3 regions of the Pantoea sp. SGAir0418 genome follow, and region 2 is predicted to be linked to each of the others. Evidence: predicted binding sites of a transcription regulator. Region 2 holds the regulator's gene; each other region holds the start of a gene.
What was found. Region 2 encodes ArgR, which controls arginine synthesis, uptake and breakdown. Its sites were predicted from a motif close to ANTGAATAAAAATACANT; they were not measured.
Positions count from the first base shown of each region.

Region 1: argA (amino-acid N-acetyltransferase) is a predicted target of ArgR. The motif match lies at 4,099-4,116, and genes of this name have one in related genera.
Region 3: argF (ornithine carbamoyltransferase) is a predicted target of ArgR. The motif match lies at 2,901-2,918, and genes of this name have one in related genera.

Region 1 is NZ_CP027911.1:911,285-917,734, forward strand. It holds gene recB (exodeoxyribonuclease V subunit beta) at 1-841, shown strand, start outside; gene recD (exodeoxyribonuclease V subunit alpha) at 838-2,685, shown strand; gene argA (amino-acid N-acetyltransferase) at 2,738-4,066, opposite strand; gene amiC (N-acetylmuramoyl-L-alanine amidase AmiC) at 4,299-5,534, shown strand; tRNA gene C1N84_RS04045 (tRNA-Met) at 5,623-5,699, opposite strand; tRNA gene C1N84_RS04050 (tRNA-Met) at 5,752-5,828, opposite strand; tRNA gene C1N84_RS04055 (tRNA-Met) at 5,881-5,957, opposite strand; gene mltA (murein transglycosylase A) at 6,165-6,450, shown strand, end outside.
Region 2 is NZ_CP027911.1:393,275-399,724, forward strand. It holds gene aaeB (p-hydroxybenzoic acid efflux pump subunit AaeB) at 1-325, shown strand, start outside; gene C1N84_RS01835 (NAD-dependent succinate-semialdehyde dehydrogenase) at 437-1,891, shown strand; gene C1N84_RS01840 (barstar family protein) at 1,907-2,176, shown strand; gene yhcN (peroxide/acid stress response protein YhcN) at 2,236-2,502, opposite strand; gene C1N84_RS01850 (YdgH/BhsA/McbA-like domain containing protein) at 2,606-2,872, opposite strand; gene yhcN (peroxide/acid stress response protein YhcN) at 2,963-3,226, opposite strand; gene argR (transcriptional regulator ArgR) at 3,719-4,189, opposite strand; gene mdh (malate dehydrogenase) at 4,610-5,545, shown strand; gene mscM (miniconductance mechanosensitive channel MscM) at 5,592-6,450, opposite strand, start outside.
Region 3 is NZ_CP027911.1:3,450,678-3,457,127, forward strand. It holds partial or broken gene C1N84_RS16155 (flagellar biosynthesis protein FlhA) at 1-794, shown strand, start outside; gene C1N84_RS16160 (YlaC family protein) at 897-1,379, shown strand; gene C1N84_RS16165 (tRNA isopentenyl-2-thiomethyl-A-37 hydroxylase MiaE) at 1,542-2,303, opposite strand; gene rraB (ribonuclease E inhibitor RraB) at 2,360-2,779, opposite strand; gene argF (ornithine carbamoyltransferase) at 2,942-3,949, shown strand; gene pyrB (aspartate carbamoyltransferase) at 4,191-5,126, shown strand; gene pyrI (aspartate carbamoyltransferase regulatory subunit) at 5,138-5,602, shown strand; gene ridA (2-iminobutanoate/2-iminopropanoate deaminase) at 5,681-6,067, shown strand; gene C1N84_RS16195 (beta-N-acetylhexosaminidase) at 6,180-6,450, opposite strand, start outside.

The DNA.
Region 1 (6,450 bases), 520 kb from region 2:
GCGGGTTACCAGCTACTCCGGGCTGCAGCAGCACGGCAGTCACCGTCTGCTGGATGTGATGCCGGGCTTCGATGCGGAAGCGGTCGGGGAAGATCGCGAGGCGGAAGTGCTGGAAGCCGCGCTGACGCCGCACCATTTCCCGCGCGGCGCAGCGCCCGGGACTTTCCTGCATACGCTGTTTGAATCGCTCGACTTCACCCAGCCGCCGTCAGCGCCGCAGCTGGAACAGCAGTTGCAGCAGAGCGGCTATCCGCTGCACTGGCAGCCGATGCTGAGCGAGTGGATTACCCGCGTGGTGAACACGCCGCTCAACACTGAAGGGACCCGGCTGAGCGACATCACACCGGGCAATCGCCTGATCGAGATGGAGTTCTATCTGCCGATTGACGGACTGCTGACGGCACCGGCGCTGGACGCGTTGATGCGACAGGATCCGCTGTCGCGTCAGGCGCCGCCGCTCGACTTCCGCCAGGTGCAGGGCATGCTGAAAGGCTTCATCGACCTGGTATTTCGCTGGCAGGGCAAATACTATCTGCTGGATTACAAATCTAACTGGCTGGGCGAGAGCCATCAGGCATACACACCGCAGGCGATGGCGCAGGCGATGATCGACCACCGTTACGATTTGCAGTATCAGCTGTATACGCTGGCGCTGCATCGCTATTTGCAGCACCGCCTGACGGATTACGATTATGAACAGCATTTTGGCGGCGTATTCTATCTGTTTTTACGCGGCATGGATGGCAGCTCGCCGGATAACGGGGTGTTCCATACCCGACCGACGTCAGATTTCGTTTCACAACTGGATAGCCTGTTTCGCGGGCCGGGAGCAGCAGCATGAGTAGCATGAGTACGCTATTGGCACAGGCGGCAGAACTGCGCCTGCTGCGGGCGCTGGATATTCAGTTTGCCCGGCTGCTGGCCGACGACGATCGGCCCGCGCATCTGCTGGCGGCTGCCTGTCTCAGCGCGGAAGCCGGTGACGGTCACGTCTGCCTGCCGTTGTCGCAGCTTACCCGCGAAGGGCTGTTCAGCGGTCGTCATCCGGAGCTGGCGCACGCCATCTGGCAGGCCGCCGGCGAGCCGCAGGACTGGCCGACGCTGCTGGCGGACTGGCAGGCGCTCAGCGCCAGCGATCGCCCGGCGCCGGTGGTGCTGCGTGATAACCGGCTCTATCTGCACCGGCTCTGGCATCACGAAGGGGAAGTGGCGCGCTTCTTCCAGCCACAGGCGGCTCCGCAGCTGTTTGCGCCCGAACAGGTGCGCAGCGTGCTGGATACCTTTTTCGGCAGCCAGCCTGAGGACTGGCAGAAAATTGCGGCGGCGGTGGCGCTGACGCAAAAAACCGCGGTGATCTCCGGCGGGCCTGGCACCGGCAAAACCACCACGGTGGCGAAGCTGCTGGCAGCGCTGATTCGCCTCAGTGAGGGAACCCTGCGCATTCAGCTGGCCGCCCCTACCGGCAAGGCGGCGGCGCGGCTCACCGAGTCGCTGGGTAAGGCGCTGCGCAGTCTCGACGTCAGCGATGCGGAGCGCCAGCGTTTTCCGGCAGAAGCCACCACGCTGCACCGTTTACTCGGTGCCCAGCCGGAGACGCAGCGCCTGCGCTACCACGCCGGTAATCCGCTGCATCTCGACGTGCTGGTGGTCGATGAAGCCTCAATGGTCGATCTCGGCATGATGGCAAACCTGATCGCCGCGCTGCCCGCTCATGCGCGGGTGATTTTTCTCGGCGATCGCGACCAGCTGGCCTCGGTTGAAGCCGGTGCGGTACTCGGGGATATCTGCCGCTGTGCCGAGGCGGGCTACAGTCCGGTGCGCGCGTTGCAGCTCACCACGCTGACCGGCTGCGAGGTTGCCGGCACCGATGATGCGGTGGCCCCGGCGGTGCGCGATGCCATCTGCCTGCTGCGCAAAAGCTACCGTTTCGCGGCGCACTCCGGCATCGGTCAGCTGGCTGCGGCGGTCAACGCCGGCGAAGCGCAGGCGGTCGAAGCGGCCTTTCAGGCGGGCTTTAGCGATATCGTGCGCCAGCCGCTCAACGATGCCGAAGCGTATCAGGCGATGCTGACGCAGATTGCCGAAGGCTATCGGCCATTTCTCCAGCTGATTAACCAGCGTGCCGCACCGGCCGAGGTGATTGCTGCGTTTGGCCGTTATCAGCTGCTGTGCGCGCTGCGCGAAGGGCCATTTGGCGTGCAGGGGCTCAATCAGCGTATTGAGCATAAGCTGATGCAGCTGCAGCTGATTCGGCGTCCCGCAGGGGGCAGCCGCTGGTATCAGGGGCGTCCGGTGATGGTGACGCGTAACGACAGCGCGCTCGGCCTGTTCAATGGTGACATCGGCATTACGCTGTTCGATGAGGAAGGGCTGCTCAAGGTGTTCTTCCCGCTGCCTGATGGCAGCATCAAAGCGGTACAGCCAAGTCGCCTGCCGGCCCATGACACGGCATGGGCGATGACGGTGCACAAATCACAGGGTTCAGAGTTTGACCACACCGCGCTGGTGATGCCGGCTCAGTTCCTGCCGGTACTGACGCGCGAGCTGATATACACGGCTATTACCCGGGCGCGCAGCCAGCTGACGCTGTTCAGTGATGAAGCGGTGTTCCGGCGTGCGGTGCAGTTGCGCACGCAGCGGCGCAGCGGGTTGCTGGATCGCTTAGGGGGAGAAGAGGGCAGATGATTGCGCCGCCGCGGGGAATAGCCCTCAGCGGCGCTTTGATGAGCAGTGGCGCTTAGCGTAAGTCTGCCATCAGCACTTTGGAACGACGCTGATAGTTGTACATCTGCTTTTTGCTTTCAGGCAGCGACTCAATATCCACCGGCGTGAAGCCGCGCTCCTGGAACCAGTGGATACTGCGCGTGGTCAGCACGAACAGCTTCTTCAGCCCCATCTGCCGTGCCTGTAGCGCCACGCGCTCCAGCAGCAGCTCGCCGCGTGACGAGCTGCGATAGTCGGGGTGCACCGCCACGCAGGCCATCTCGCCGATTTGCTCGTCCGGGAACGGATAGAGCGCCGCGCAGGCGATGGTCATATTGTCGCGCTGAATAATGGTGAATTTGTCGATCTCCATCTCTAGCTGCTCGCGCGAACGGCGCACCAGAATGCCCTGCTGCTCCAGCGGACGAATCAGTTCAAGAATCCCGCCGATGTCGTTGATGTTGGCGCGGCGAATCTGCTCGGCCGACTCCATGACAATCTGCGTACCGATACCGTCACGCGAGAACAGCTCCTGCAGCAGTGCGCCATCTTCCTGATAGCTGATCAGATGGCTGCGGCGCACGCCGCTGCGGCAGGCTTTGACCGCGCCACGCAGGAAGCGCACGGTGCCGGAGAGAAAATCACCGTCGCTCTCCATTTCATCAATACGCGTCTGCGCCTCGTTCGGGAACAGCTCGGAAATGATGGTGCCTTCGCGGTCGGTTACGCCCTGTTCGGAGCAGAAACCGATCATCTTCTCGGCTTTCAGCTTAATCGCCAGTTGCGTCGCCACCTCTTCCGAGGTCAGGTTAAAACTCTCGCCGGTCACCGAGACCGCCACCGGCCCCAGCAGCACAATGGCATTGTTATCCAGCTGACGATGGATCGCCTCTTCGTCAATGCGGCGGATGCGGCCGCTGTGGCAGTAATCGACGCCGTCATCCACGCCCAGCGGCTGAGCGATGATGAAGTTACCGCTCACCACATTAATATGCGCGCCCTGCAGCGGCGTATTATTCAGGCTCATCGACAGACGCGCCGTAATATCGAGCTGTAAACGCCCGGCCGCCTGCTTCACCAGCTCCAGCGATTGGGCATCGGTCACGCGCGTGTGTTTGTGATAAATCGGTTCCAGCTGCTGCTGCGCGAGGCTGGCATCGATCTGCGGCCGCGCGCCATAAACCACCACCAGGCGAATGCCGAGACTATGCAACAGGCCGATATCGTTAACGATGCTGGAGAAGTTCTCATGCTCGATGGCCTCGCCACCCAGCATGATGACAAACGTCTTGTCACGGTGGGCATTAATATAGGGAACGGTATGGCGAAAACCCTGAACCAGTTCGGTACTGCGTTCCTTCACGGCAAACCCTCTGTGAATGGTTATTCGAAATTTATGTATTTTTATGCTCTTTCGCCGCTTTTTGCAAGCATCGGACCTGACGTTACTTTACGATTTTCCTGATGCAAGCCACGCTAACAGACTGCATTATCTGGTTTTTCCGGCAAGACAAGACATTCCTCATTGAATAAAGTTTTCGCCTTCTGCTCGTCAACTGACGATTTTTTAGACATAACACAGTAGCTGGAGCGGCATGTCCGAAGCTTTTACCCGAAGACGACTTTTACAGGGCGCAGGTGCGCTGTGGTTGCTAAGCGTGACGCGCAGCGGTTTTGCGGCCAGTCAGCACATTGTGGCCGTGCGCATCTGGCCATCCTCGACTTACTCGCGCGTGACGCTGGAATCCAGCGTCGCGCTGCACTATAAGCAGTTCACGCTGAGCAATCCCGAACGGCTGGTGATCGATATCCAGAACCTGCATATCAACAGCGCGCTGAAAGGCATCGATAAGCTGGTGCGGGTGGACGATCCCTACATTAAAACCGCGCGCGTCGGTCAGTTCGATCCCACCACAGTGCGTGTGGTGCTGGAGCTGAAGCGCAGCGTGGCACCGAAAACCTTCACCCTCGATCCGGTCGCCGGTATTCGCCACCGGCTGGTGGTCGATCTCTATCCCAGCCAGTCGTCACAGGAAGAGGATCCGCTGCTGGCGTTACTGAAGGATTACAACCAGGGCGAACTGGAGCGCGATCAACCGGCGCAGGCGCCGCTACCGGGCAAAGCCGGGCGCGATCGGCCGATTATTATCATGATCGATCCCGGTCACGGCGGGGAAGATCCCGGCGCGCACGGCAAGTACAAAACGCGCGAGAAAGATATCGTGCTGAAGATTGGACGCTATCTGAAAGCGCTGATCGACAAAGAGCGTAATATGAAGGCTTACATGACGCGCAACGAAGATGTGTTTATACCGCTGCGCGTGCGGGTAGCGAAAGCGCGCAAGCAGCGCGCCGATCTGTTTGTCTCGATTCACGCTGACGCTTTTACCAGCCGGGCGGCGCGCGGCTCTTCGGTCTTCGCGCTCTCCACCAGCGGCGCAACCTCAGCCGCTGCGCGCTTCCTCGCCCAGACGCAGAACGAAGCGGATTTGATCGGCGGGGTCAGCATGAGTGGCGATCGCTATCTCGACCACACCATGTTCGATATGGTGCAGCGGCAGACCATCAGCGACAGTCTGAAGTTTGGCAAAGAAGTGCTGATGCGCATGGGCCACATTAACCACCTGCATAAACGCACGGTGGATCAGGCCGGCTTTGCGGTGCTGAAAGCGCCGGATATCCCGTCGATTCTGGTGGAAACGGCGTTTATCAGTAACGTTGAAGAGGAGCGGAAGCTGCGTACGCCGCGCTATCAGCATCAGGTGGCGGAAGCCATTCTGCATGGCATCAAGGCGTATTTTGACAAAGGCGGCGTGCTGGCACGACGTTAGGGCAGGGCGGCAGCGATGCCGCTTTTTAACGGGCGCAGAAACAAAAAAACACCCGTCAGGGTGTCGTGATGTTCTTCGTCAGAAGAAGTGGTTGCGGGGGCCGGATTCGAACCGACGACCTTCGGGTTATGAGCCCGACGAGCTACCAGGCTGCTCCACCCCGCGTCCGTCTGTCGCACTGAGCGACTTTGCACATTGTATTCTTCGTTAAGACAATTGGTTGCGGGGGCCGGATTCGAACCGACGACCTTCGGGTTATGAGCCCGACGAGCTACCAGGCTGCTCCACCCCGCGTCCGTCTGTCGCGCTTAGCGACTTGCCACATTGTCTCTTCATTACGAAGAATTGGTTGCGGGGGCCGGATTTGAACCGACGACCTTCGGGTTATGAGCCCGACGAGCTACCAGGCTGCTCCACCCCGCGTCCGTGGATGCGCACTATACACCGGGCGTATGATGATGCAACCCCTTTTTTGCGTTAAAGCGCTAAATAGACAAACAGTTGCTGAATTATTTGGCCATTGGGCGATTTATTATACAGATGTGAGCGCGCTAGCCTGCGGCAGATTTCATTCTGTCTGCCCCTTTGCTATCGTCGCCGTGCAAACAACCAGCTTAAAAAGAGAAGGTAATGAAAGGACATTGGGCGAAGTATGCACTTACTGGCGCATTTCTGGCGCTGTTAGCCGGTTGTAGCTCTAAGCCGACCGATCGCGGTCAGCAATATATTGATGGCAAGCTGGAGCAACCGCTCGGGCTGGTGAATGAGCCGAATGCCAAAGGGCGTCCGGTCAATGGCCGTGATTTCGGCCTGCAGGTGCAGCAGATCCAGTCGGCGTCGTCCGGTCTGTATGGCCGCAACCTCGGCACTTACAGTGCGATTCAGAACTGGCTGCTCTCCGGCGCCGATACGCGTC
Region 2 (6,450 bases):
GCTGCTTAATCTGTTCCCTGGCGATATCGACAAATACCGGATTGCGCTCACGCTGATTATTGGTCATCAGCGCCTGCGCAACGCGGAGGTACCGGTCAATGCCGATCTGTCGGCGTATCACCGCCAGCTGCGCGCCACCGCCGACCGCATTATTGCGGCCAGCAGCGATGATAAACGGCGCTACTACTTTGAGCGCCTGCTGCAGGAGCTGGACGTTTATCAGCAGAAGCTGCAGCACTATGCCGCCCCGGCCAGCGTGACGGAACCGGTGAAACGGCTGTCGATGATGCTGGATAAGTACCAGAACACCCTCATCCAAATCTGAAACTGGCCGCTGCCTGGCGCAGCGGCTGGCCTGATGCCACGCTGACCCTCATTGCCCGATTATTGCCATCTATACTTTCCTGACAGGATGCTCACTGACAGGAGAATAACGATGTCCACTTCCCTGCAACAACACGAACTGTTCAACACTGGCTACTTCGCTGACGGCCAGTGGCACACCGCCAGCAGCACCTTTGATGTCACCAATCCGGCCACCGGCGAGGTACTGGCGCAGGTGGCGAAAGCCGGCAAGGCTGAAACCGAACAGGCGATTGCCGCCGCACAGCGCGCTTTTCCGGCTTGGCGCGACAAAACCGCCAAACAGCGCAGCGAAATCCTTTATCGCTGGTACCAGCTGATCATTGAGCACAAAAGCTGGCTGGGCCAGCTGATGACCGCCGAGCAGGGCAAACCGCTAAAGGAAGCCGAGGGGGAAGTAGAGTACGCCGCCAGCTTTATTCAATGGTTTGCCGAGCAGGCGAAGCGCGCCAACGGCGAAATTATCCCGCCGGCCAAAGCCGGTTCACGCATTCTGGCGACGCGCGAGCCGATTGGCGTGGTCGCTGCCATCACGCCGTGGAATTTCCCGATGGCGATGCTGACGCGCAAACTCGGCCCGGCGCTGGCGGCCGGCTGCACCGGCATCATCAAGCCGGCCAATAACACCCCGCTCAGCGCCTTTGCGCTGGTGGCGCTGGCACAAAAGGCGGGCGTGCCGGACGGCGTGCTGAACGCGGTAGCCGGCGACACGCACGCCATCAGCGACGCCATTATGGCTTCCCGCGCGGTGCGTAAAATCTCCTTTACCGGTTCCACCGCGGTGGGGAAAACGCTGATGCGGAACGCGGCCGAAACCATGAAGAAAGTCTCGATGGAGCTGGGCGGCAACGCGCCCTATATCGTCTTTGACGATGCCGATATCGACGCGGCGGTGCAGGGGGCTATCGCCAACAAATTCCGCAACGCCGGCCAGGTGTGCGTCAGCGTTAACCGCTTCTATATCCACAACGCAATATACGACCGCTTTGTGCATCAGCTGGCTGAGGCGGTGGGCAAACTGAAAGTGGGCAATGGCGTGGAGCCGGGCGTGGTGGTCGGGCCGCTGATTGAGGCGTCCGCGGTGGAGAAAGTGGAAGAGCATGTCAAAGATGCGCTGAGCAAAGGCGGGAAACTGCTGGTGGGCGGCGAGCGCCATCCGCTGGGCGGCAACTTCTGGCAGCCGACGGTGATTGCCGATGCGCATGAAGAGATGCAGCTGGCGCAGGAAGAGACCTTCGGTCCGGTGGCCGCCTGCTTCCGCTTTGACGATGAAGCTGAGGTGATCGCGCGCGCCAACAATACCGAATACGGTCTGGCGGCTTACTTCTATACGCAGAATCTGCAGCGCGTGTTCCGCGTTTCGGCGGCGCTGGAAGCCGGCATGATTGGAATCAATGAGTGCGCGGTCTCGACCGAGCTGGCACCGTTTGGCGGCGTGAAAGAGTCCGGACTGGGACGCGAAGGATCGGTGCTGGGCATGGAAGAGTATCTGGAAGTCAAAGCGCTGCACCTCGGCGGTCTGGCGTAGCGAGAGGATGTCACCATGAGAACCGAGCGTTTCGACTTCAATGAAATCGTCGATCAGGCTCATTTCTACCGTCAGTTTTGCGAACGTTTCGCGCTGGCGGATCGCACCATTCACGATCTGGACGATCTGTGGGAAATGATCATCGGCGAGCAGATCCCGTTGCCGCTGGAAATTGCGTTCATCAATCTGGGGAAAGGGCAGAAACGCCGCTATGGTGCGCTGATATTGCTATTCGATGAGGCAGAAGAGGAGCTGGAAGGCCAGCTCCGCTTTAATGTTCAGTAGCACAACCAAAAAGGGCCCCGGCAGGCGGGGCCAAAGGGTTCGTCAGAATTGACGAGGAATTATTTGTACAGCTCTGCAGTCAGGTGATAGCTGTCACCAGTGCGCGCTTCAATCACTTTATACGCGCTGGCACCCTGCTCATCGGCTTTCTGAGAAAGCTGAGCGCGGTAATCCATAGGTGAGCCGCCTGTTCCGCTAACGGTAATGGTCTGGCCGGTAGATTGCAGATTCTGCGCGGATTCATCCGTTACCAGTTGGGCAGCCGAAGCGCCAAAAGCGAACAGAGAAAGCAGCGTAGCGGTTGCGATGGTTGTTTTGATTTTCATAATTCGTCTCCTCATTAGAATCAACAACCTGCGGCACGAAGAGGGTAAGCGGGTCGTCGATCTTCTCCCGGCGACTGCATAACGCCGGATCGATAGTTAAAGTTTATTTGTACAGTTCAGCCGTCACGTGGAAAGTGTTGTCCTGATTGTTCTCAATGATGCGGTAATGGCTGGCACCCTGAGCATCGGCTTTCTGGGACAGTTCCTGACGGATATTGGTCTGGTCGCCATCGACGCCGCTCACGCTAATGGTCTGATTCAGCGGCTGCAGATTTTCAGCCTGGGTGTTTGTTACCAGGGTGGCAGCACTGGCGCCAAAAGACAGAACGGAAGCCAGACTCAGTACAGCAATAGATAATTTGGTTTTCATGATTCACTCTCCTGAAATGGGGTGGGCAACCTGAGAGGCAAACGCCTCTCAAACGGGTCGCCGTTCACACTGCATCTTGTTCCGGCAAACTTATTTATAAAGTTCCGCGGTTGCGTGGTAGCTGTTGTCGTTATAAGCCTCAACAACGCGATAGGCTTTAGCACCTTGCGCTTCAGCTTTGGCGTTCAGCTGCTGATGGATATCCATCGGTGAGCCGCCAATGCCGCTGACGCTAATGGTGCCGACCGGCTGCAGGTTCGCTGCCTGTTCGGCGTTGATAGAATCTGCGGCGAAAGCACCAAATGACAGGGCAGATAGAACACTCAGGGTGGCGATAGTAGTTTTAACGTTCATGGTATTTTTCCTCGTCTTCTGTTTTTCTCTTTTTGATTTCGTGTGATTTGCATCACGAAAAGAAGTATAGATCTAATCACCCATGAAATTAATATCCCGCTAATAATGATTGGTTGTAATTCTTTATCCTTATGGCACATTTTTATAACGCAAAGTTATTAAAACCGCCTGGATCTTAACCAGGAGGGTGTATTTTCATGCAAAAACAATGATCTGCATCAAATTATCTTTTTGTGCGAAACAATGTGGTTGATCAAGCTGGCTGCGAGCTAAAAGCAAGAGATAACCGCTAAGCACTAATTGTAAAGCAGCGTAAAATAGCGCAAAGGGTTAAGCAGGCGAAAAGGTCGTACCAATAGTTCCCCGCATTGAGAACCCGGCGGAATATGGCTAAGCAGTTATTTTGTAAGGTGTTGGCGATAAAACAGCGGGATAAGCGCGGGCGGGCAGGCAAGGTTACCGGCAGGTGAACCGCCGGTAACAGACAGGGTTTTATAGTTCCTGTTCGAATAACACCAGCACGGCGTCATACAGCTGCTTCACCGTAAAGGCGCGCGCTGGCGTAATAAAGATGGTGTCGTCACCGGCGATGGTGCCGAGGATGCCTTCGGCTTTGCCGAGGGAGTCGAGCAGGCGGGCGATCAATTGGGCTGCGCCCGGGCTGGTATGAATCACTACCAGCGCATCGTTATAGTCGATATCCAGCACCAGATTCTTCAGCGGACTGGTGGTGGTAGGCACGCCCAGTTCGGCTGGCAGGCAGTACACCATCTCCATTTTGGCGTTACGCGTGCGCACCGCGCCAAACTTGGTCAGCATACGAGAAACTTTTGACTGGTTGATGTTGCCGAAGCCGTCTTCCTGCAGCGCCTGGACAATTTCGCCCTGAGAGCTGAACTTTTCTTCTTTCAGTAAGGCTTTGAACGCCTTTATCAGATCGTCTTGTTTAGATGGGTTTCGCATAAGCTACCAATAAAAGAGGGTTGCAGCAGGCAACAGGCCCGTCGCAGATAAATTATTATGCATTTAGATGAATTTTTATGCAATAAGCGGATGCGTGAATTCACGGCATGCGCGTGTGGGGCGGGCATGATAACAGAGTTTTATCCTGCACCAAAATCGCGCGCTGGCGCGCAAAGCGAAGGTTGCAAAGTTGTTATATTATTGAAGTGGTAACAACAAAACGATGATCATTGCCGTCCATAGTCTTCTGGCTGCGACTGGATCATTCAGGCGACTTCTGAAGTGGAGATGTCTCGGGAGCCGATTGCGGCGTAATGTTATTGCGCGACAGGTGTGTCGCTATCGCCTGAGAAGTTGATTAAACTCGTAACCTGATGGATTTCCGGCATATCTCTGCCCCACCTTAATAAGGAGTTCAGGATGAAAGTTGCCGTTCTCGGTGCAGCTGGTGGTATTGGCCAGGCACTCGCTCTGCTGCTCAAGACCCAATTACCCGCAGGTTCAGCCCTCTCACTGTATGACATTGCCCCGGTGACGCCAGGCGTCGCGGTTGATCTCAGCCACATTCCTACTGCCGTGAAAGTCGAAGGGTTCAGTGGCGAAGATGCCACGCCGGCTCTGCACGGCGCCGATGTGGTGCTGATCTCGGCCGGTGTGGCACGCAAACCTGGCATGGACCGCGCCGATCTGTTTAACGTCAACGCCGGTATCGTGCGTAACCTGATTGAACAGGTGGCGACCACCGCGCCAAAAGCGCTGATTGGCGTCATCACTAACCCGGTAAATACCACGGTGGCGATTGCCGCCGAAGTGCTGAAAAAAGCCGGTGTGTACGATAAAAACCGGCTGTTTGGCGTCTCAACGCTGGATGTGATTCGCGCCAACACCTTTGTCGCAGCCCTGAAGGGCAAACAGCCTACGGAGATTGAAGTGCCGGTGGTCGGCGGGCATTCAGGCGTGACCATTCTGCCGCTGCTGTCGCAGGTTAAAGGCGTCAGCTTCAGCGAGCAGGAGATCGCCGACCTGACGAAACGTATTCAGAATGCCGGTACCGAAGTGGTGGAAGCCAAAGCCGGTGGCGGCTCGGCGACGCTGTCGATGGGCCAGGCGGCGGCGCGCTTTGGTCTGTCGCTGATTCGTGCACTGCAGGGCGAAGCCAATGTCGTAGAGTGCGCCTATGTGGAAGGCGACGGCGAGTACGCGCGCTTCTTCTCGCAGCCGCTGCTGCTGGGCAAAAACGGTATCGCCGAACGCCGTCCGCTCGGGCCGCTCAGTGATTTCGAACAGCAGGCGCTCAACGGCATGCTGGATACGCTGAAAAAAGATATCGCGCAGGGCGAAGAGTTTGTGAAGTAACCCGCGCGTAAAGAAAAAACGCCCGGCGCATGCCGGGCGTTTTGTTTTACAGGCCACCGGATTTGAAAGTCCGGCTGGCAGCCGAACCGTTGCTGGCGGGCGTTTTGCGCCCCAGCGTTTCCATCCGTACCTGGAAAGGCGGGAACGGCATCTCAATGCCATGCTCTTCAAAGCCGCGCAGAATCAGCTGATGCAGCTCATGACGCAGCGGCATACGATGGCCCATCTCCGCCGCGTGCACGCGCAGCTCAAACAGCTGAATGCCCTGCTGCAGATCCACCAGGAACACATCCGGCGCTGGCATATCCAGCACGTAGGTACAGCGATCGGCCGCCTGCTTCAGGATGGTCGTCACCTCTTCGCTGTTAACGTGGGCCGGTGCCGGAATGGTCAGCACCACGCGCGTCACCGAATCCGACAGCGACCAGTTGACGAACTGCTCGGTGATAAAGGCCTTGTTCGGCACGATAATCTCTTTGCGGTCCCAGTCGGTAATGGTGGTGGCGCGAGTATTGATGCGGGTGATGCTGCCGGTCAAATCGCGAATGGTCACGGTATCGCCAATACGAATTGGTTTCTCAAACAGGATGATCAGGCCGGAGATAAAGTTAGCGAAGATCTCCTGCATCCCAAAGCCCAGCCCCAGACCCAGCGCCGCTACCAGCCACTGCAGTTTTGACCACTCCACGCCAATAATCGAGAAACCAATCAGACCGCCGACCAGCATCAGCGCGTATTTGGTCAGGGTGGTAATGGCGTAACCGGTACCGGGCGACAGGCTGAGGTGTTGCAGCAGCGCCAGCTCCAGCAGCGCCGGCATATTGCGCACCAGCTGGGTGGTAATGATAAAGATCAGGATGGCGATCAGCACGGCACCCAGCGTAATGGGCTGTACGCTCTCGACG
Region 3 (6,450 bases), 1.0 Mb from region 2:
GCCTGATGGCGCTGCCGACGCCGGATCAGTACGGTGAGATCGACGGCCTGCTGGATACCGATCCCGCGTACGGTATGGCGGTGACCTGGATCCTGCCGGAGCAGAAAGCCAAAGCGCTGAATCTGGGGTATCAGGTAGTCGACTGCGCCAGCGTAGTGGCCACGCACGTCAACAAAGTGGTGCGCGAAAACCTGCCGGAGCTGTTCAACTACGATGATATTACTCAGCTGCATCAGCGGCTGGCGAGCGTGGCGCCGAAGCTGTCAGAGGATCTCAACGCCGCAGTGAACTACAGTCTGCAGCTCAAGGTGTATCGTCTGCTGCTCAACGATCAGGTATCGCTCAAGGACATCACCACCATCGCCACCACGCTGCTGGAGAGCGTGGCGATCACCAAAGATCCGATCCTGCTGACCTCCGACGTGCGTTACGCGCTGCGCCGCGCCATGGTGGCGGCGATTGCGCCGGACAACAAACCGCTGTCCGCCTATACGCTGGATAACAACCTGGAAAACCTGCTGCTGGCAGCGCTCAATCAGGCGCAGCAGGGCGGCAAAGTGGCGCTGGACAGCTTCCCGGTCGACCCTAACATTCTCACCCAGCTGCAGAGCACGCTGCCGGTGATGATGGAGCAGCTGAAAGCGCAGAACCTGACGCAGGTGCTGCTGGTGACGCCGCAGCTGCGGCCGCTGATTGCGCGCTACGCCCGGCTGTTCGCCAGCGGGCTGAATGTGCTGTCGTATAACGAGGTGCCGGACGATGCCAATCTGCAGATTGTCGGGCAGGTGAGCTGATGCGTTGCGGAAAACTGTTATAAAAAAACACCGCTGATCTGTCTCTGCCGCCCTTCACTGTTATGTGGTTTACTGGCAGGCAGTGATATTCAGAGGTGAATAATGGACGCGATTAAACAAATTCTGATCGATGAAATCGACACGCTCAACCGCGAAGAGCGGCGCGATAATCTGCCGCGTTTTAGCTTTAACTTCCTGAAAACCCATCCGGGGCTGTGGGGCGTGATGTACCTGTGCTACGGCCTGTGCGTGGCGCTGATTTTCTCGACTGAGATGCTCGGCTGGCCAGCCTTCTGGTTCGCCACGGTGTTCGTGCTGGTGATGAGTTTTCTGATGCTGCTGGACATCAACCCGAAATACCGCTTCGAGGACATCGATACGCTGGATCTGCGTGTGTGCTACAACGGCGAGTGGTATTACGTGCAGCCGGTCTCACAGCAGGCGCTGGACAAGATCCTGGAGAATCCGGGTACGCCCGAGCGCGTGCGCAGCGGCATCGATCGCCTGATGCAGCAGAAAGGGGAAGTGGATTTTTATGATGTCTACTACCTGACCTGGGGCCATCAGCGCGCCGCGAAGATTTGATCGGGCAAATTCATTCCTGCTTCCATGGTATTTATAAGCCTTTAATGACTCACTGCTTAATTACTACCCCCTGCGTCTTTACACAGAAGGTATGCGAAGCTAAAGAGGGTAGTAAGACAACGCCTGAAGGCTGGGTCAGGAAGTTTCGCCGCGCGCACCAAATCAAAACGCCGGCACGCCGCTGTGAAAGCGCAGCTCAGCGTCCGGCTCGCTGATCAAGCGCGCTTCCGCTGCCCCAATCGCCCGCACGCGCGGCGCGATATCCTTCGGTGAAATCTGTGCCGCCAGCGTCAGGTAATCCTGATAGTGGCGCGCTTCGGAACGCAGCAGTGAGATGTAAAACTTCTCCAGCTGCGCATCCAGGTGCGGCGCCAGGCTGGCGAAGCGCTCGCAGGAACGCGCTTCGATATACGCCCCGCAAATCAGTTTATCCACCAGCGTATCCGGTTCATGGGTAGTCACTTCACGCAACAGCCCTTTGGCGTAACGGCTGGCGGTGATCTTGCGATAGGGCAAACCGCGCGCCTGCATGATTTCCCACACCTGATAAAAGTGGTGCAGCTCCTCTTTGATCAGCAGCACCATCTTTTCCACCATCTCATCAGCCCATGGCAGTTCATTACGCACAATGATGCTTTTGCTGAGATTCTTGTGGGCATTGATAAAATCGCTGTCGTGATTCTCGCCGAAAATAAAATCTTCGTACGGCTGCAGCCACGCCAGAATCGTGTCGCCGCTGGGTTTATCCGCGACGTATTTGCGGATCAGCCACACCGCGGTCTGCGCCGCTTTCAACTCGCATACCATGTGATCGGTAAGCAGCAACGTGAGATTTTCCGGCTTGCGCGCTTCATCAATCCACGCCTGCGGCGTGCGGCACTGTAAAAACTGGTGAATGGGGTCTAATAGCGAAGCGTAATTCATCGGAGGTTCTTTGCTGGCAGGAAAATTACCGGGCGGCATGTGCCGCCCGTCAGGGCTTAGTGACGCACACCGTCATCGTCTTCGTCGTCGATCTCTTCGCCGTCGTCTTCATCTTCGGCATCCGGATCTTCAAAGTAGGTGCCCCAGCCGTCGTAATCGACGTTGTATTTCCCGACCAGATTCACCAGCTGCTCGACCTGCGCGTCAATCAGCTCCGGCTTCAGCGCCGATTCGCTCAGGATGTCGACGCACATCACGGTGCTGCCGTCTTCCAGCTCCAGCTCTTCCGGCTCGGTGACTTCATAGCCCAGCTTGAAAGCGTCAACCGCGGCCTTCTCCAGCGAGTCGAAGTTGTTGCAGGAGAGATGATGCTCGATGGTGTAAAGCGCATCCGGATCGCTGCCGTCTTCCAGCAACTCTTCAATGATCAGGCGCGTCTCTTCGCGCTGTTCTTCCAGCAATGCTTCGTATGCCATGGGCGTGTCCTCAAAATGGTGGCAGTGAATGCAATTATTTTCCCACACTGCCTCGCGCGCCACTACACAAAACAGAAAGTTTCTTATCGCTGGGGTTGAAAATGCATATTCATACAGTTAGATTGAATTTTAATTCATTATTGATGTAATGCGGAGCGCAGTATGAGTCAGCTGTATTCGAGACATTTCCTGAGATTGCTGGATTTCACCCCAGCCGAAATCACCGGTTTGTTATCACTCGCCAGTGAATTAAAACAGGCAAAGAAAAACGCCAGCGAAACCCAGTACCTGAAAGGCAAAAACATCGCGCTCATCTTCGAAAAAGACTCGACCCGTACCCGATGCTCTTTCGAAGTTGCCGCCTACGATCAGGGCGCTAACGTCACCTATCTCGGCCCGAGCGGCAGCCAGATCGGCCATAAAGAGTCGATGAAAGACACCGCGCGCGTACTGGGACGCATGTATGACGGCATTCAGTATCGCGGCTACGGTCAGGCGCTGGTAGAGACGCTGGCCGAATATGCCGGCGTGCCGGTGTGGAACGGCCTGACCACCGAGTTCCATCCGACGCAGCTGCTGGCTGACCTGCTGACTATGCAGGAGCATCTGCCGGGCAAAGCGCTGAGCGAGATGACGCTGGTCTACGTCGGCGATGCGCGCAACAACATGGGCAACAGCATGCTGGAAGCGGCGGCGCTGGTGGGGCTGGATCTGCGGCTGGTGGCACCGAAAGGCTGCTGGCCAGAAGAGGAGCTGGTGGCGCAGTGCCGCGCGGCAGCGCAGCACACCGGCGGCAAAATCACCCTGACAGAAGAGATTGCCGAAGGCGTGCAGGGTGCTGATTTCATCTATACTGACGTCTGGGTATCGATGGGCGAAGCGAAATCGGTGTGGGAAGAGCGCATCGCCCTGCTGCGTCCTTATCAGGTTAACAGCGCGATGCTGGCGCTGACCGGCAATCCGCAGGTGAAATTCCTGCACTGCCTGCCCGCGTTTCATGATGACCAAACCACGCTCGGACGGCAGATGGCCGAACAGTATGGTCTGCACGACGGCATGGAAGTCAGCAACGAGGTGTTTGAATCCGACCATAGCGTGGTGTTTGACCAGGCGGAAAACCGCATGCACACCATTAAAGCGGTGATGGTGGCGACGCTGAGTCAGCGCTAAGCCTGCGCGGCGCAAACGTTTACCTCGCGCGTGATTTCTGCTTGATGCGGCTCAGTGAATGCGTATAATGCGCCACAATTTGCCGGAGGAAACATGCAACAGCGCAGCGCACAATTTGCCGCTCCCGTACGCCTGAATGCAGGCGGCGCACCTGTTTCTTTCCGTCATTCATCGATCGCCAGAAAGCCCCTGTAAAGGGGCTTTTTTTTGTCCGCAATCCGGCAGCGCAGAGGAGAGAGCTATGGCCAACCCGCTATATCGCAAGCACATTATTTCCATCAACGACCTCAACCGCGATGAGCTGGAGCTGGTGCTGCATACCGCCGCCCAGCTGAAAGCCCATCCGCAGCCGGAGCTGCTGAAACACAACGTTATCGCCAGCTGCTTCTTTGAGGCCTCAACGCGCACCCGCCTGTCATTTGAAACCGCGATGCACCGGCTGGGCGCGTCGGTGGTGGGATTTGCCGACGGCAGCAACACCTCGCTGGGCAAGAAAGGGGAAACCCTCGCCGATACCATCTCGGTGATTGGCACCTATGTGGATGCCATCGTGATGCGCCATCCGCAGGAAGGGGCGGCGCGGCTGGCCACGGAGTTCTCGGGCGGCGTGCCGATCCTTAACGCCGGTGACGGCGCCAACCAGCATCCGACGCAGACGCTGCTCGATCTGTTCACCATCCGGGAAACCCAGAGCCGCCTCGATAACCTCAACGTGGCGATGGTCGGCGACCTGAAATATGGCCGCACCGTGCATTCGCTGACCCAGGCGCTGGCGAAGTTCAGCGGCAACCGCTTCTACTTCATCGCACCGGATGCGCTGGCGATGCCGTCCTACATCACCGATATGCTGGATGAACAGAACATTGCCTGGTCGCGCCACGACAGCATCGAAGAAGTGATGCCGCAGCTGGATATTCTCTACATGACGCGCGTACAGAAAGAGCGTCTCGATCCCTCAGAGTATGCCAACGTGAAAGCGCAGTTCATCCTGCGGGCAGCCGACCTGGCCGGTGCGCGCGATAACATGAAGGTGCTGCATCCGTTGCCGCGCATTGATGAGATCACCACCGATGTCGACAGCACGCCGCACGCCTGGTATTTCCAGCAGGCCGGCAACGGCATCTATGCCCGCCAGGCCCTGCTGGCGCTGGTACTGAATAGCGAACTGGCACTGTAAGGAGCAGAACGATGACCCACGATAACAAACTGCAGGTTGAAGCCATCAAACGCGGCACGGTGATCGACCATATTCCGGCGCAGGTCGGCTTTAAGCTACTGTCACTGTTCCGCCTCACCGAAACCGATCAGCGCATCACCATCGGCCTTAATCTGCCGTCGGGCGAGATGGGGCGTAAGGATCTGATCAAAATCGAAAATACTTTTCTGACTGATGATCAGATCAATCAGCTGGCGGTGTACGCGCCGCACGCCACGGTGAATCGCATTGATGAGTATGAAGTGGTGGCGAAGATCGCACCGACGCTGCCGGAACGCATCGAGCGCGTGCTGACCTGCCCCAACGGCAACTGCATCAGCCGCAGCGAGCCGGTGTTCTCCAGCTTTGCGGTGAAACAGCGTGACGACGATGTGCACCTGAAGTGTAAATACTGCGAGAAAGAGTTCGCGCGCCACGTGGTGCTCGGTCACTGGTAATCGCCCGTTTCCTCCCTATAATGGGGCGAACATTTTCGCGGCGGGCAAGGGTTCGCCGCGCATGCCTAAGGAGAAACAATGTCTCGCGAAATCAGTACTGAAAAAGCCCCGGCAGCGATTGGCCCGTACGTCCAGGGCGTGGATCTCGGCAGCATGATCATCACCTCCGGCCAGATCCCGGTCGATCCGGCCACCGGTGCGGTTCCGGACGACATCGCCGCGCAGGCGCGTCAGTCGCTGGAGAATGTGAAGGCGATTGTGCTGGCCGCTGGCCTGCAGGTGGGCGACATTGTGAAGACCACCGTGTTCGTCAAAGACCTGAACGATTTCGCCACGGTCAACGCCACCTATGAAGCGTTTTTCACCGAGCATCAGGCCAGCTTCCCGGCGCGCTCCTGCGTGGAAGTGGCGCGTCTGCCGAAAGACGTGAAGATTGAGATCGAAGCCATCGCGGTACGTCGCTGATTTAGCGGTCATCAATCACCCAGCATGCAGGGGGCGTATCCGTGCGCACCTGGCGAGATCGCCTGGTCGTCATCAATGACGACCCTGCATAGTTCGTGACTTCCGATCTTCCCTATCTCGACGATCGCAGCAGTTTCTCCAGTGGTCGCACCAGCGCCAGCACCGTTTCATCCTGCACCTGCGCCGCCGCATCCAGCTGGGCGTGCATCTGCGCCACCTCGCCTGCACCGTAGGCCTGGTTGCGCTCCAGCGCGTTCACCAGATCCAGCCCCATCCGGCTCAGCTCTGCGACCTGGCGCACCTGCGGCTGCAGTGCTTTCAGCTGATAATTGCCCAGCACCAGCGGCATCACCGCATCGCTGTTGCGCTGCCAGCGCTGCAGC